3 regions of the Mesorhizobium sp. M0571 genome follow, and region 1 is predicted to be linked to each of the others. Evidence: predicted binding sites of a transcription regulator. Region 1 holds the regulator's gene; each other region holds the start of a gene.
What was found. Region 1 encodes PhoB, which activates phosphate uptake and scavenging genes when phosphate is short. Its sites were predicted from a motif close to TGTCATNNANCTGTCAT; they were not measured.
Positions count from the first base shown of each region.

Region 2: a site for PhoB is predicted at 2,209-2,225, ahead of phnF (phosphonate metabolism transcriptional regulator PhnF). Genes of this name have one in related genera too.
Region 3: a site for PhoB is predicted at 2,231-2,247, ahead of NKI85_RS23670 (LTA synthase family protein). Genes of this name have one in related genera too.

Region 1 covers NZ_JAMYQT010000001.1:408,479-412,635, forward strand. Annotated here, with positions in the region: gene pstA (phosphate ABC transporter permease PstA) at 1-615, shown strand, start outside; gene pstB (phosphate ABC transporter ATP-binding protein PstB) at 612-1,415, shown strand; gene phoU (phosphate signaling complex protein PhoU) at 1,448-2,155, shown strand; gene phoB (phosphate regulon transcriptional regulator PhoB) at 2,172-2,861, shown strand; gene NKI85_RS02025 (ROK family protein) at 2,871-4,115, opposite strand.
Region 2 covers NZ_JAMYQT010000013.1:90,902-95,058, reverse strand. Annotated here, with positions in the region: gene NKI85_RS17215 (carbon-phosphorus lyase complex subunit) at 1-1,054, opposite strand, end outside; gene phnH (phosphonate C-P lyase system protein PhnH) at 1,056-1,667, opposite strand; gene phnG (phosphonate C-P lyase system protein PhnG) at 1,667-2,128, opposite strand; gene phnF (phosphonate metabolism transcriptional regulator PhnF) at 2,259-3,002, shown strand; gene NKI85_RS17195 (zinc-binding alcohol dehydrogenase family protein) at 3,021-4,037, opposite strand; gene NKI85_RS17190 (ABC transporter permease) at 4,051-4,157, opposite strand, start outside.
Region 3 covers NZ_JAMYQT010000021.1:95,480-99,636, reverse strand. Annotated here, with positions in the region: gene NKI85_RS23685 (acyl carrier protein) at 1-90, opposite strand, end outside; gene fabG (3-oxoacyl-[acyl-carrier-protein] reductase) at 278-1,015, opposite strand; gene fabD (ACP S-malonyltransferase) at 1,076-2,041, opposite strand; gene NKI85_RS23670 (LTA synthase family protein) at 2,288-4,157, shown strand, end outside.

The sequences.
Region 1 (4,157 bases):
GCCGTTATCGTTGGCACGCCAATCGGCGTTCTGGCCGGCACCTACATGGCCGAGTATGGACGCTTTTCGCGCATCACCACCGTCGTCCGCTTCATCAACGACATCCTGTTGTCGGCGCCGTCGATCATCATCGGCTTGTTCGTCTATGAATTGATGGTGCGGCCAATGGGGCATTTCTCGGCGATTGCCGGCGCCGTTGCGCTTGCCATCCTGGTCATTCCGGTGGTCGTGCGCACTACTGAAGACATGCTCAACCTGGTGCCGAACGCGTTGCGTGAAGCCGGCGCCGCGATCGGCGCGCCGCGCTGGGTGGTGATCCGTTCGGTCGCCTACCGCGCCGCATTGTCCGGCATCGTCACCGGCATATTGCTGTCGATAGCACGCATTTCCGGCGAGACGGCGCCGCTGCTCTTCACCGCGCTCAACAACCAGTTCTGGAGCAGCAATATCAACGCGCCGATGGCCAGCCTGCCGGTGACCATCTTCCAGTTCGCTCTCAGCCCTTACGAGGAATGGCAGCAGCTGGCGTGGACCGGCGCACTCATAATCACCCTGACGGTTCTGGGCTTGAGCATCCTCGCCCGCAGCCTTACCGGACGCAGAGAGGACAGATGACACAGATGTTGTCCCCGGACATGACGATGACCGAAACGGTCGCCGAGAAGACGAAGATCGAGGTCAAGAACCTCAACTTCTACTACGGCCAGAGCAAGGCGCTGAAGGACATCAGCCTGTCGCTGCCCGAGCGCAGTGTCACGGCCTTCATCGGGCCTTCGGGCTGCGGGAAGTCGACGCTGCTGCGCGTCTTCAACCGCATCTACGAGCTCTACCCGAAACAGACAGCCGAGGGCCAGGTCCTGCTCGACGGCAAGAACATTCTCGACCGGTCGCAGGATCTCAACCTGCTCAGGACCAAGATCGGCATGGTGTTCCAGAAGCCGACGCCGTTCCCCATGTCGATCTACGAGAACATCGCCTTCGGCGTCAGGCTCTACGAGAATCTCGGCAAGTCCGAGATGGACGGCCGCGTCGAACAGGCGTTGAAGCGTGCCGCGCTTTGGGGCGAGGTCAGGGACAAGCTCAACGCCAGCGGCTTGAGCCTCTCCGGCGGCCAGCAGCAGCGGCTCTGCATTGCCCGCACCGTGGCAGTGAAGCCGGAAGTCATTCTGCTCGACGAACCGGCCTCGGCCCTCGACCCGCTGTCGACCGCCAAGATCGAGGAACTGATCGACGAATTGCAAGCCGACTACACGATCGTCATCGTCACTCACAACATGCAGCAGGCGGCGCGCGTGTCGCGCCAGACTGCCTTCATGTATCTGGGTGAGCTGGTCGAGTTCGACCGGACCGAGAAGATCTTCACGTCGCCCCGCGAGAAGCGCACGCAGGACTACATCACCGGCCGCTTCGGCTGAGCGGTGCCGATCACGCAGACGAGGACAATATCATGGCCGAACATACAGTCGCGTCTTTCGACGAGGATCTCGAGCAGATCAGCAAGCTGATCCGCGACATGGCCGACCTCGCCGGTTCGATGGTCGGCGGGGCGACCAAGGCCCTGTTGAATTCCGACAATGCGCTGGCGCAGCGCGTTGTTTCGGACGACGCCATCATGGATGCGCGTCAACGCGAACTGGACGACCGCGCCATCACCCTGATCGCCAAGCGCCAGCCGATGGCCCACGATCTGCGCCATGTCGTCGGGGCGATCCGCATGGCCGGCGACCTCGAACGCATCGGCGACCTTGCCAAGAATATCGCCAAGCGTGTGAGTGCGGTCGGCCTCAGCGTCACGCCGCGCGACCTATCGCATTCCATCGATGCGATGGCGCAGCTGGTGCTCATCCAGGTGCAGGGCGTCATCGAGGAGTATGCTGCCGGCGATGCGGCCGCGCTGGCCAAGCTACGCGCCGCCGACGAGCGCATCGACGTCAAATACACGTCCGTGTTCCGCGAGCTGTTGACGTACATGATGGAAGACCCGCGCAACATCACCGCTTGCACGCATCTGCTGTTCTGCGCCAAGAATCTGGAGCGGATCGGCGACCATGTCACCAACATCGCCGAAAATGCGTATTATGTGCTGACCGGCGAGCAATTGCCTGTCAATCGTCCGAAGCAGGACGAAACGACAATGTCCGCACCGGTGACATGATGGGGGTGCCCAGCCGATGATCGCACCACGCATAATGGTGGTGGAGGACGAGGAGCCGTTGGGTGTGCTGCTCCGCTACAATCTCGAATCCGAAGGCTACCAGGTCGAGGTGGTGACACGCGGCGACGAAGCCGAGATCCGTTTGCAGGAGAATGTGCCCGATCTTCTGGTGCTCGACTGGATGATACCAGCGGTTTCCGGCATCGAGCTCTGCCGACGGTTGCGGGTGCGCCCCGAAACCGAGCGGCTGCCGATCATCATGCTGACCGCGCGCGGCGAGGAGAGCGACCGGGTGCGCGGTCTTTCGACCGGCGCCGACGACTATCTGGTCAAACCGTTTTCGACACCGGAATTCATGGCCAGGGTCAAGGCGCTGCTGCGCCGCGCCAAGCCGGAAGTGCTGTCCAGCGTGCTGAAGGTCGGCGACATCGTGCTCGATCGCGAATCGCACAGGGTCTATCGCAAGAAGAGCGAAATCCGGCTCGGGCCGACCGAATTCCGGCTGCTCGAATTCATGATGCGGCATCCCGGCCGCGTCTTCTCGCGCAGCCAGTTGCTCGATAATGTCTGGGGCGAGACGATCTACATCGACGAACGCACCGTCGACGTGCATGTCGGGCGGCTGCGCAAAGCCGTCAATAACGGCCGCATGCCGGATGTCATCCGCACCATCCGCGGTGCCGGCTATGCGATCAGGGAAGATTGACCTGCCTGGTCAGGCTACGTTCTTTCTGATGCCGGGCCTCATTTGCGCGCCCGGCGCGAAAATCTCCTGGTCGACGAAGCTTAACGCCCGCATCGCGCAGCCTTCGCGGATCAGCGGCAATTCGTTCGGCTCGGTGTCGAAGGAGATCGAGCTCGAATGCTGGCCACCGGCGGTCTGGGCGATGGCCTTGCGCAAGGCCGGCTCGATCAGATCGAAGGCGGCGGCACTGACGCCGACCATCGCGACCGGTGCTGGATCGATCAGCGCGAACAACGAGCCGAGACCGAAACCCAGCGCTTCGCCGGCCCTGCGGTAGGCCTCGCGTTCCGGCCCATCCTTCTCGCGGGCCCGGGCCGCCAACGCGCGCATGTCGGCGTCGCTGACGTCGGCGACCGGTTTGCTGTCTTCGCTCATCCCCGTAGCGTTGCGCCAGATGGCGTAATTGCCTGCATAGGCCTCGATGCAGCCGCGCCGCCCGCAACGGCAGAGCGCGCCGCCTGGACGATGGATCATGTGGCCAAACTCGCCGCCCGAGGAATGCGTGCCGGTGAACAGCTCGCCCTTCAGCACCAGCCCCATGCCGATGCCGTGCGAAAGCAGGATGGCGATGAAGTCGTCGCGATAGCGATCCGGATCGCGCCAGCGCAAAGCCACCGCCATCATATTGCAATCGTTCTCCACCGTGGCCGGGATGCCGAATTCGTCTTCCAGCATGTCGGCAAAGGCGATGTCCGTCTGCGGCGTGATCGGCGACCACAGCATGGCGCGTGCAGGGGAGTCGGTAATTCCCTGAATCGCCAGGGCGATGCGGGCGACACTGCGGACGTCAAGGTCTGGATCTTCCAGCCGGCGCCGGACGATGGCCATGCATTCGCGGATCAGCTCGTCGCGCGGCATGGTCAGCGTGTCCAGCCGGCGCTGTTCCTCGACGACCACCTGTCCCGCATAGTCGATGATGGCGGCCGACAGGAAATTCAGCGACAACACCACGGTCAGCACCGCCGCCGCTTCCGGGTTGAGGGCGAGGCCGACCTGCGGACGACCGCGTTTCAACGAAACGGGCTCGTTTGCCTTGCTCTCGGCGAGGATGCCTTCCCGTATCAGGTCGGAGGAGATCGCCGATATGGTCGAATGGCTGAGGCCGGTGGTTGCAGCGATCTCCGTACGCGACGGCTGGCTGGCCCGGCGCACCGCCGAGATCACCATCGCCCGGTTGCGCCGGCGCAAATCGTCATGGCGGATTCCGACCGACATCGTTTTGCTTTCCTCCCGGTTGCCGCGGCCGCTCATGAACCG
Region 2 (4,157 bases), on a different contig from region 1:
CGGCGCGCATGCGGCGCACGAGGTCGAGTTCGGCCTGGAAGTCGACATAGTGCGGCAGCTTGAGGTGCTCGACGAAGCCGGTCGCCTGGACATTGTCGGAATGCGAGATGACGAACTCCTCGTCCTGGGCGGCGGCAACGACATCCTCGCCGAACTCCGAAGCGCGCAGCGCGCGGTCACATAAAGCCATGGCCATCGCCTTGCGCTCGCTCTGGCCGAAGACGAGGCCGTAGCCGCGGGTAAATTGCGGCGGCGCCTTGGCCGAGCCTTTGAACTGGTTGACCATCTGGCATTCGGTGACGCGGATTGAGCCGAGCGGGACGGCGAAGGGCAGTTCCGGCACGTCGAGTTCCAGCTCGACCTCGCCAATGCGGACTTCGCCGACGAAGGGATGATTGCGCGCATAGCCGCGCTGGGTGGAATAGCCGAGCGCCAGCAGAAACCCTTCGTCGCCGCGCGACAGCGCCTGCAGGCGGATATCACGCGCCATCGGGAATTCGAGCGGCTCGCGGGTGATGTCGCCTGGGACATGGTCCTGCGGCATGTCGCCGTCGGGCTCGATCAGGCCTTCGCGGGCAAGGATCGCCGAGACGCGCGGCATGGCTTCCGCCTCGCCCGCACGCTGCTCCGGCTCGGCGACATCGCCGCCGGCGGCAAGCTCGGGATCGAGCAGCCGGTGGGTATAGTCGAAGGTCGGGCCGAGAAGCTGGCCGCCCGGCAGGTCCTTGTAGGTCGCCGAGACGCGCCGCTCGACCAGCATCGTGCCGGTCTCAACCGCTCTGGTGTAGCCGAAGCGCGGCAGCGTCGTGCGATAGGCGCGAACCAGGAAGATCGCCTCGATCATGTCGCCGCGCGCCTGAACGATGGCGAGCGCCGCCAGTTCGCGGTCGTAGAGCGAGCCTTCGCTCATCACCCGGTCGACGCCGAGCGCCAGCTGCTCGACGATCTGGTCGAGACGAAGTGCGGGCACTGAACGGTCGCCGCGCCGGCGGTCGGCGAGCAATTGATGAGCGTTGCGAATGGCCGCTTCGCCGCCCTTTACCGCGACATACATCCTATGCCTCCATCATCTTGATGCGCGTCGTGCGCGGCAGGCAGGCAATTCCGCCAGGGGTGGCGAGGATGATGTCGACGCCACGCGGAAAGCGCTGGTTATTCTGCTTCCACTGCTCGACGAAATGACGCGGCATCCGTGCCGGCGCGATCGTCGCCGTCCGTTCGATGCCGGGGCCTTCGAGCAATAGCGGAGCGCCGGAGACGAGATCGCTGACCTCGAGGATCAGCGTCGTGGAACGGTCCGGATAGTCCTGGGTGCCTTGCGAAAAGCCGTCGAGCGCCATCATCTCGGCCGGCGAGGCGATCAGCGCGAAATGTGCGTCGGCCGGCGTGTTGGCCAGTGGCGCGCCGGTATGGAAGCCGAGCCAGGATTTGATAGCGGGCGAGGCCTGCAAAGCCGGGTCGAGCCAGAGCGGCGTGTCGTTGTCGCACAGCGCCAGGGCTATGGCGCCGGCGGTGGCCGACAGCGGCGCCGGAGGGTGGGCAAGGACCGGCAGGGGCTGCACGCTGCCCGGCCGTGCCATCGCGTCCATGACGGCGCGGAACACCGTCTGCGCGTTGAAGACCGGATCGGCGAAACCGCCTTCGATCGATTGCACGGCTGCGTCCATCAGTCTTCTCCGCGTACCATGGTGAAGAAGTCGACCTTGGTCGCCGCCGTCTCGGCGCGGCGCTGTTCACGCGCCTTGGTCAGTGCGGCCTGCAAGGGGGCGACGATCCTGGTCTCGACTGCGTTACGGTGGGCGGGGTCCTGCCAGAGCGCGTCGGCAATCGCTGCCAGCCTTGCCTTTTGCTTGTCGCGGCCGAGTGCGTAGCAGTGGCCGACCTGCCCGGACGCAAGCCGCACCGTGGCGCGGGTGACCGTCGCCTCGCCGACATTGAAGGGCGCACCGCCACCGCCAATGCGACCGCGCACCGTAACCAGGCCGGTTTCGGGACCACGCAAAAGCTCCGCCTGGGAAGGCAGGCCGGACTCATTCCAGAGACGGACGATATCGTCGCCGGGGGCTTGTGCCAGTGTCGCCATGGCGGCTTTGCGCTCGGCCTGCTCTCGCGCTTCCTGTCCCCGCATGGCCGGTGCTCCTTGTGCGCTTAATTTGTCTATTGATATAGACAACTATACAAATTATACCCGTTATCTAGCGCGTGTCCATGACGGGTGAGTGACAAGAGCCAAAGTGGGCGCAAAGTTGGGGGCGGGAATGATCGGGCATGCCAACAGCATCGAGCGGCGCAGCGGTGTTGCACTGTGGCGCCAGATCGCCGACCAGATCCTGCGTTCGATCGCTATCGGGGATTTTCCCGAGAACGCGGCACTGCCGCCGGAGATCGTGCTAGCCGAGCGCTATGGCGTCAACCGCCACACGGTGCGCAGCGCCATCGCGGCGTTGGTGCAGGAGGGTGTGCTCAAGGCAGAGCAGGGGCGTGGCACTTTCGTGCTGTCGCGCAGGCGGCTGTCCTATCCGATCGGCACGCGCACGCGCTTTTCCGAAGGCCTGCAGGGCCAGGCGTCGGAGCGCAGGAGCGTCTTGCTGGCGTCGGCGGTCGAGCCGGCCAGCCGGCGCGTCGCCGAAGGGTTGGGCCTTGCCAAAGGGTCCGACGTCATTCGCCTGGAGACGCGCGGTGAAGCCGACGGACAGGCGGTGTCACGGGCCACCGGCTGGTTCGACGCCAAGCGCTTTGCCGGCATCGATGCCGTCATGGCGGAGACCGGATCCATCACCGCATCGCTCCAGCGCTTCGGCGTCAGCGACTATCTCCGGCAGTCGACGGTGCTGTCGGCGCGCCATGCGGATGCCGCCGATCTTGCCGACCTCGACCTCCAGCCAGGGGCCATCGTGCTGGTCACGGTCGCCGTCAACGTCACGCCGGACGGAAAGCCGATCCAGTTTGCCGAAACGCGGTTCCCAGCGGAGCGCGTCGAGCTGAAACTTTCGGCTCTCTGAGGCGCGCCAGCTTCGGCATCACCCGACCTGGATGACCGCCTTGATCAACCCGGATTTCTCATGCGCCCAGCGGGCGAGGTCGCGCCGCGTCTCGCCAAGCGTCGTGCGGTGCGTGACGAGCTTTGCCAGCGGCACCGCGCCGTTGCGGATCGAGGCGGCGACATGGTCGAAATCGGCACGCAGGGCGTTGCGGCTGCCGATCAGCATCATTTCCCGCTTATGGAATTCAGGGTCGGAAAAGCTGATGTCGTCCTTGACGACGCTAACCAGCACCAATGTTCCGCCATGCGCGACATGGGCGAAGGCCGACTGCACCGATCGGGTGCTGCCGGTGGCGTCGAACACCGCGTCAAAACCATCGCCGCCGGTCGCCTGTCGGACCAGTTCGGGGGCAGCTCCCTGCGAGCCGTCGTGCGTCGCGAAGCCGAGTTCGCTTTCGGCAAAACCCAGCCTCTCCGTACTCATGTCGAGCAGTGTCACATCGAGCCCGGCGATGCGGGCAAACAGCGCCGTGCCGAGCCCGATCGGGCCCGCGCCTATGACCAGGGTGCGTGCGCCGGATTGAGCCAGCGAGCGCCGTACTGCATGGGCGCCGATCGCCAGGAATTCGACGGCGGCGGCATCGGCCAGCGACAGGCCGTTTGCCGGATAAAGATTTTGCGCCGGCACCAGGATCTGCTCGCACATGGCGCCGTCGCGGTGGACGCCGAGCACCTCGATCTTCACGCAGCAATTCGGCTTGCCTTGCCGGCAGGCGATGCATTGGCCGCAAGCGAGGTAGGGATTGACGATCACCGGCTCGCCGATTGCGAGGTCGACGCCTTCGCCAGCCTCGATCACGGTTCCCGAGACTTCGTGGCCCATGATGCGGGGATAGGCGAGGAACGGATGCTTGCCTTCGAAGATGTGATAGTCGGTGCCACAGATGCCGACATGGCTGACCGCGACCAGCGCCCAGCCGGAGGGCGGCGCGGCCGGCGCCGGCCGATCTTCAAGGACAAGGTCGCCGGGCGAGCGGCAGATGACGGCTTTCATGCTTCAATCCAGTTTATTTGCCGCGTCGGCGCAGGCCGTCGAAATAGACGATGACGATGATCAGCACGCCGGTGATGATGCGCTGCCAGAAGGCGTTGACGTTCAAGAGATTGGCGCCGT
Region 3 (4,157 bases), on a different contig from region 1:
GATGAAGCTCGCCTGCTCCGTCACCTTGTCGGCATCGACGCCAAGGTGCTCGATGACGATCTTCTTGACGCGCTCTCCGGTGTCACTCATTTGGGCATCCTCGTCTTTTGGTTGTCTGTCTTCGTTAGCGGGCAGAATGCCGCTAATCAAGCTGAAAGATGGTCCTGCCGGAAACGCAGCGGAACAGGACCGGTTTTTGCCCGAACCGCCGGGTTGCGGGCGGCATTACACGAAAAATGCCGTGCATCCAAGACGGAATGAAGCGTTTTCCCAAGTGTTAGATCATCGCCATGCCGCCATTGACATGAATGGTCTGGCCGGTGACGTAGGCTGCCTCATTGGAAGCGAGGTAGGCGACGGCAGAGGCGACTTCAGCGCCCGTGCCCATGCGCCGGGTCGGGATCACCGCCATGATCGCCTCTTTCTGCTTGTCGTTGAGCTTGTCGGTCATCGCCGATTCGATGAAGCCCGGGGCGACGCAGTTGACGGTGATATTGCGGGTGGCGATCTCCTGCGCCAGCGATTTGGAAAAGCCGATCATACCGGCTTTGGAGGCGCAGTAATTGGTCTGGCCGGGATTGCCGGTGACGCCGACCACTGAAGTGATGTTGATGATGCGGCCATGTCGGCGCCGCATCATCGGATGGGTAAGCTCGCGGGTCAGCCGGAACACGGCGGTCAGGTTGACCTCGAGCACGCTATCCCAGTCGGCATCAGCCATGCGTACGAACAACCCGTCCTTGGTGATGCCGGCATTGTTGACGAGGATGTCGACGCCTTCGAGGTCGGCCTCCGCCTTCTGGCCGAGCGCCTTGACCTCGTCGCGATTGGAAAGATTGGCCGGGAACAGCTTGACCCGGTCGCCCAGTTCGGCGGCCAGCGCCTCCAGTTTCTCGATGCGTGTGCCGTGCAGGCCGACGATGGCGCCCTGGCCATGCAGCACGCGGGCGATCGCCTCGCCGATGCCTCCCGATGCGCCGGTGACGAGCGCCTTGCGGCCGGTCAATTCGAACATTCTTGTCTCCTGATCTGAGCGAACACCCTTCGCATGGAGCGGGGTCAAATCGCCAGTTGATTATGCAAGTGCCGCCAGCGCCGCCTCGACATCCGCCGCGGATCCGATGGCACTGGTGGCAATATCGCGGTTGATGCGCCGCGCCAGCCCCGACAGAACCTTGCCGGCGCCCACTTCATATAGTGTCGCAACGCCATTCGCGCCGAACCACTCCACCGTTTCGCGCCAGCGCACGCGCCCGACCACCTGTTCGACGAGGCGGCGGGCGATCTCGTCCGGATCGCTCGTCGGGATCACCGTAACATTGGAGACCAGCGGCACGACCGGCGCATTCTTCTGCACTCCCGCCAGCGCCTCCCGCATGATCTCGGCCGCCGGCTTCATCAGTGCCGAATGGAAGGGCGCCGAGACCTGCAGCATCAGCGCCCGCTTTGCGCCCTTCTCCGTGCATAGCTTCGCCGCCAGTTCGACCGCCGGCCTGGCGCCTGAGATCACCAGCTGGCCGCCGCCATTGTCATTGGCGATCTGGCAAACCAAGGCGTGCGCCGGATCTTTGGCCGCGCCGTGGGCGGCCTCGGCGCAAGCCGCCTCGACGTCAGCCTGTTCCAGCCCGATAATCGCCGCCATGGCGCCCTCTCCGGCCGGTACCGCCGCCTGCATGGCATTGCCGCGGATGCGCAACAGCCGGGCGGCGTCGGCGACCGAAACGAAACCGGCGGCTGCAAGTGCCGAATATTCGCCAAGCGAATGGCCGGCGACATAGGTGACCTTATCTTCCAGTGAGAAGCCGCGCGCCTCCAGCGCCCGAATTGCGGCAAGCGACACCGCCATCAGCGCCGGCTGGGCGTTGGCGGTCAGCGTCAGCGTCTCTTCCGGACCTTCCCAGATCAGCTTCGATAGATTTTCGCCGAGCGCATCGTCGACTTCCTCGAAGATCCGCAGCGATTCCACAAAGGCGTCGGCGAGGTCCTTGCCCATGCCGACAGCCTGGCTGCCCTGCCCCGGAAAGGTGAATGCGATGGCCATCGGCGGCTCCCAGCTGCTGGTTCTGGTTGCCTGTGACGCAAGGCGTGCGGCCAAGTCAAGTCCAACCTCGACCGCGCAACGTCGGCCGAGTGCCTGTTTCGGCAGGCTTTTTGGCGATCACTCATGATGAAAACCGCTCACGATTTGTTTGCTGGCTCTTCTTATTTCCGCCACAGGCGCTAGCTTTGCGTGACAGTTCGATGACAGTCGAGTGACGCTTTTGTTGCGGGCCGGGGAACTATTGAAGTGGCAAAGACCAAGAACAGCGCAGCCGAGGCCGCGCCACAGTTTCTCGAAGGCGATCCATCCACCGGCTATCTGCCGGCGCGCAAATGGCCTGTCATCCGCTATGGCCTTATCAGCTTGCTGGCCGCGGCCATCCTGGTGTTCGCCATCGAACTGATCGTGCGCGGCAACTTTGCCGGCACCATCGACTTCTTTCTGCAGCCCTTCAAACCCGGCTGGACCACAATCATTATTTTTGCGCTGATCCTCATCGGCCTCGACGCCGTGCTTGGCCGCAGCCATCAGAGCCTGATGATCGTCGCGCCGCTGACGTTGTCGCTGGCGTTCGTCGGCCACCAGAAGTCGCTCTATCTCGGCGATCCGCTCTATCCGACCGATTTCCTCTATTCCCGGCAGATCGTGGCACTGATGCCGCTCCTGGTGCGCGATCGCCCGGGAACCGCCATTGCCCTGGCGATCGGCATCGTCGGCGGGCTGTCGCTGCTCGTCTATTGCTGGCGGCTATGGCGCCGCCGCGTTCCGTCGCTCAGCCACAAGGGCCGCCTTGCCCGGCTGACGCTGACGGTGCCGCTGATCGCCTTCTTCGTCTCCATCATGGACTATGCCACTTTCTCGTGGACGCGCGACCGGCTGCAGATCATCCCGATCATGTGGGACCAGAAGGAAAACTATGCCTCGAACGGTTTTGCGCTCGCCTTCGCGCTGAACGTCCCGATGGCCCATGTCTCGGCGCCGCCCGGCTATTCCGGCAAGGCGATCGCGGCGATCGGCAAACCGCAGGTGACGGCCTCGATACCTGCCGAGAAGCCCGACATCATCGTCGTCATGAGCGAATCGTTCTGGGATCCGACCAAGCTGCCCGGCGTCACCATCACGCCCGATCCGATCCCCAATGTGCGGGCACTGCGCTCGGGCTATATGTTCTCGCCCGAATTCGGCGGCATGACGGCCAACATCGAGTTCGAGGCCCTGACCGGCTTTTCCAACGCCTTCCTGCCGGCGGGCAGCATTCCCTACCAGCAATATGTGCGGACACCGACCCCCTCGCTCGCCACCTTCCTGAAAAGCCAGGGCTACCGGACACGCGCCATCCATCCCGGCACCAACTGGTTCTGGAACCGGGGAGCCGTCTATGCCGATTTCGGCTTCAACGACTTCAAGTCCGAGGAGACGCTGCCGCCCATGCAAAAACGCGGACCGCTCGCGTCGGACGCCGCGATGACCGACGAGATCATCCACGAGGCCGATACCAGTGCCGAGCCGGTCTTCTTTTTCGCCGTCAGCCTGCAGAACCACGGACCGTATGAGCCGTATCGCTATAACAATCCGACCCACAAGGTGCAGGCGCCGATCAGCCAATGGGCGCGTGAATCGCTGTTGAGCTACGCCGAAGGCTCTTCCGATGCGGACCGCGGCCTTGAGCGGCTGATCGAATGGGCGAAGACACGCGAGCGGCCGACGGTCATCGCCTTCTTCGGCGACCATCTGCCGCCGCTTGGGCCGGTCTACGTCGAGACCGGTTTCCTGAAGGACAATGTCGCGCCGCGCAAGGAGGCGGCCGACCAGATGCTGCTGCACCACCAGACGCCGCTGATCGTCTGGTCGAACCGCAGCGGGCCGGCCGAGGATCTGGGCGCCGTCAGCCCGGCCTTCCTGCCCTACCATATCCTGAAGACGGCCGGCATCAGCCATCCCTATTACACTGGCTTCCTCGGCCAGTTGCGGGAGCGCTACCGCGTCATCGACCGCAATTTGCTGTTGGCACCGGGGGGCGACGCCACCCCCGATTGGTCGCGTCAGAAAGAGATCGACCCGGCAATCCGCGACTTCCGTCTGCTGCAATACGACATGATGTTCGGCAAGCGCCATG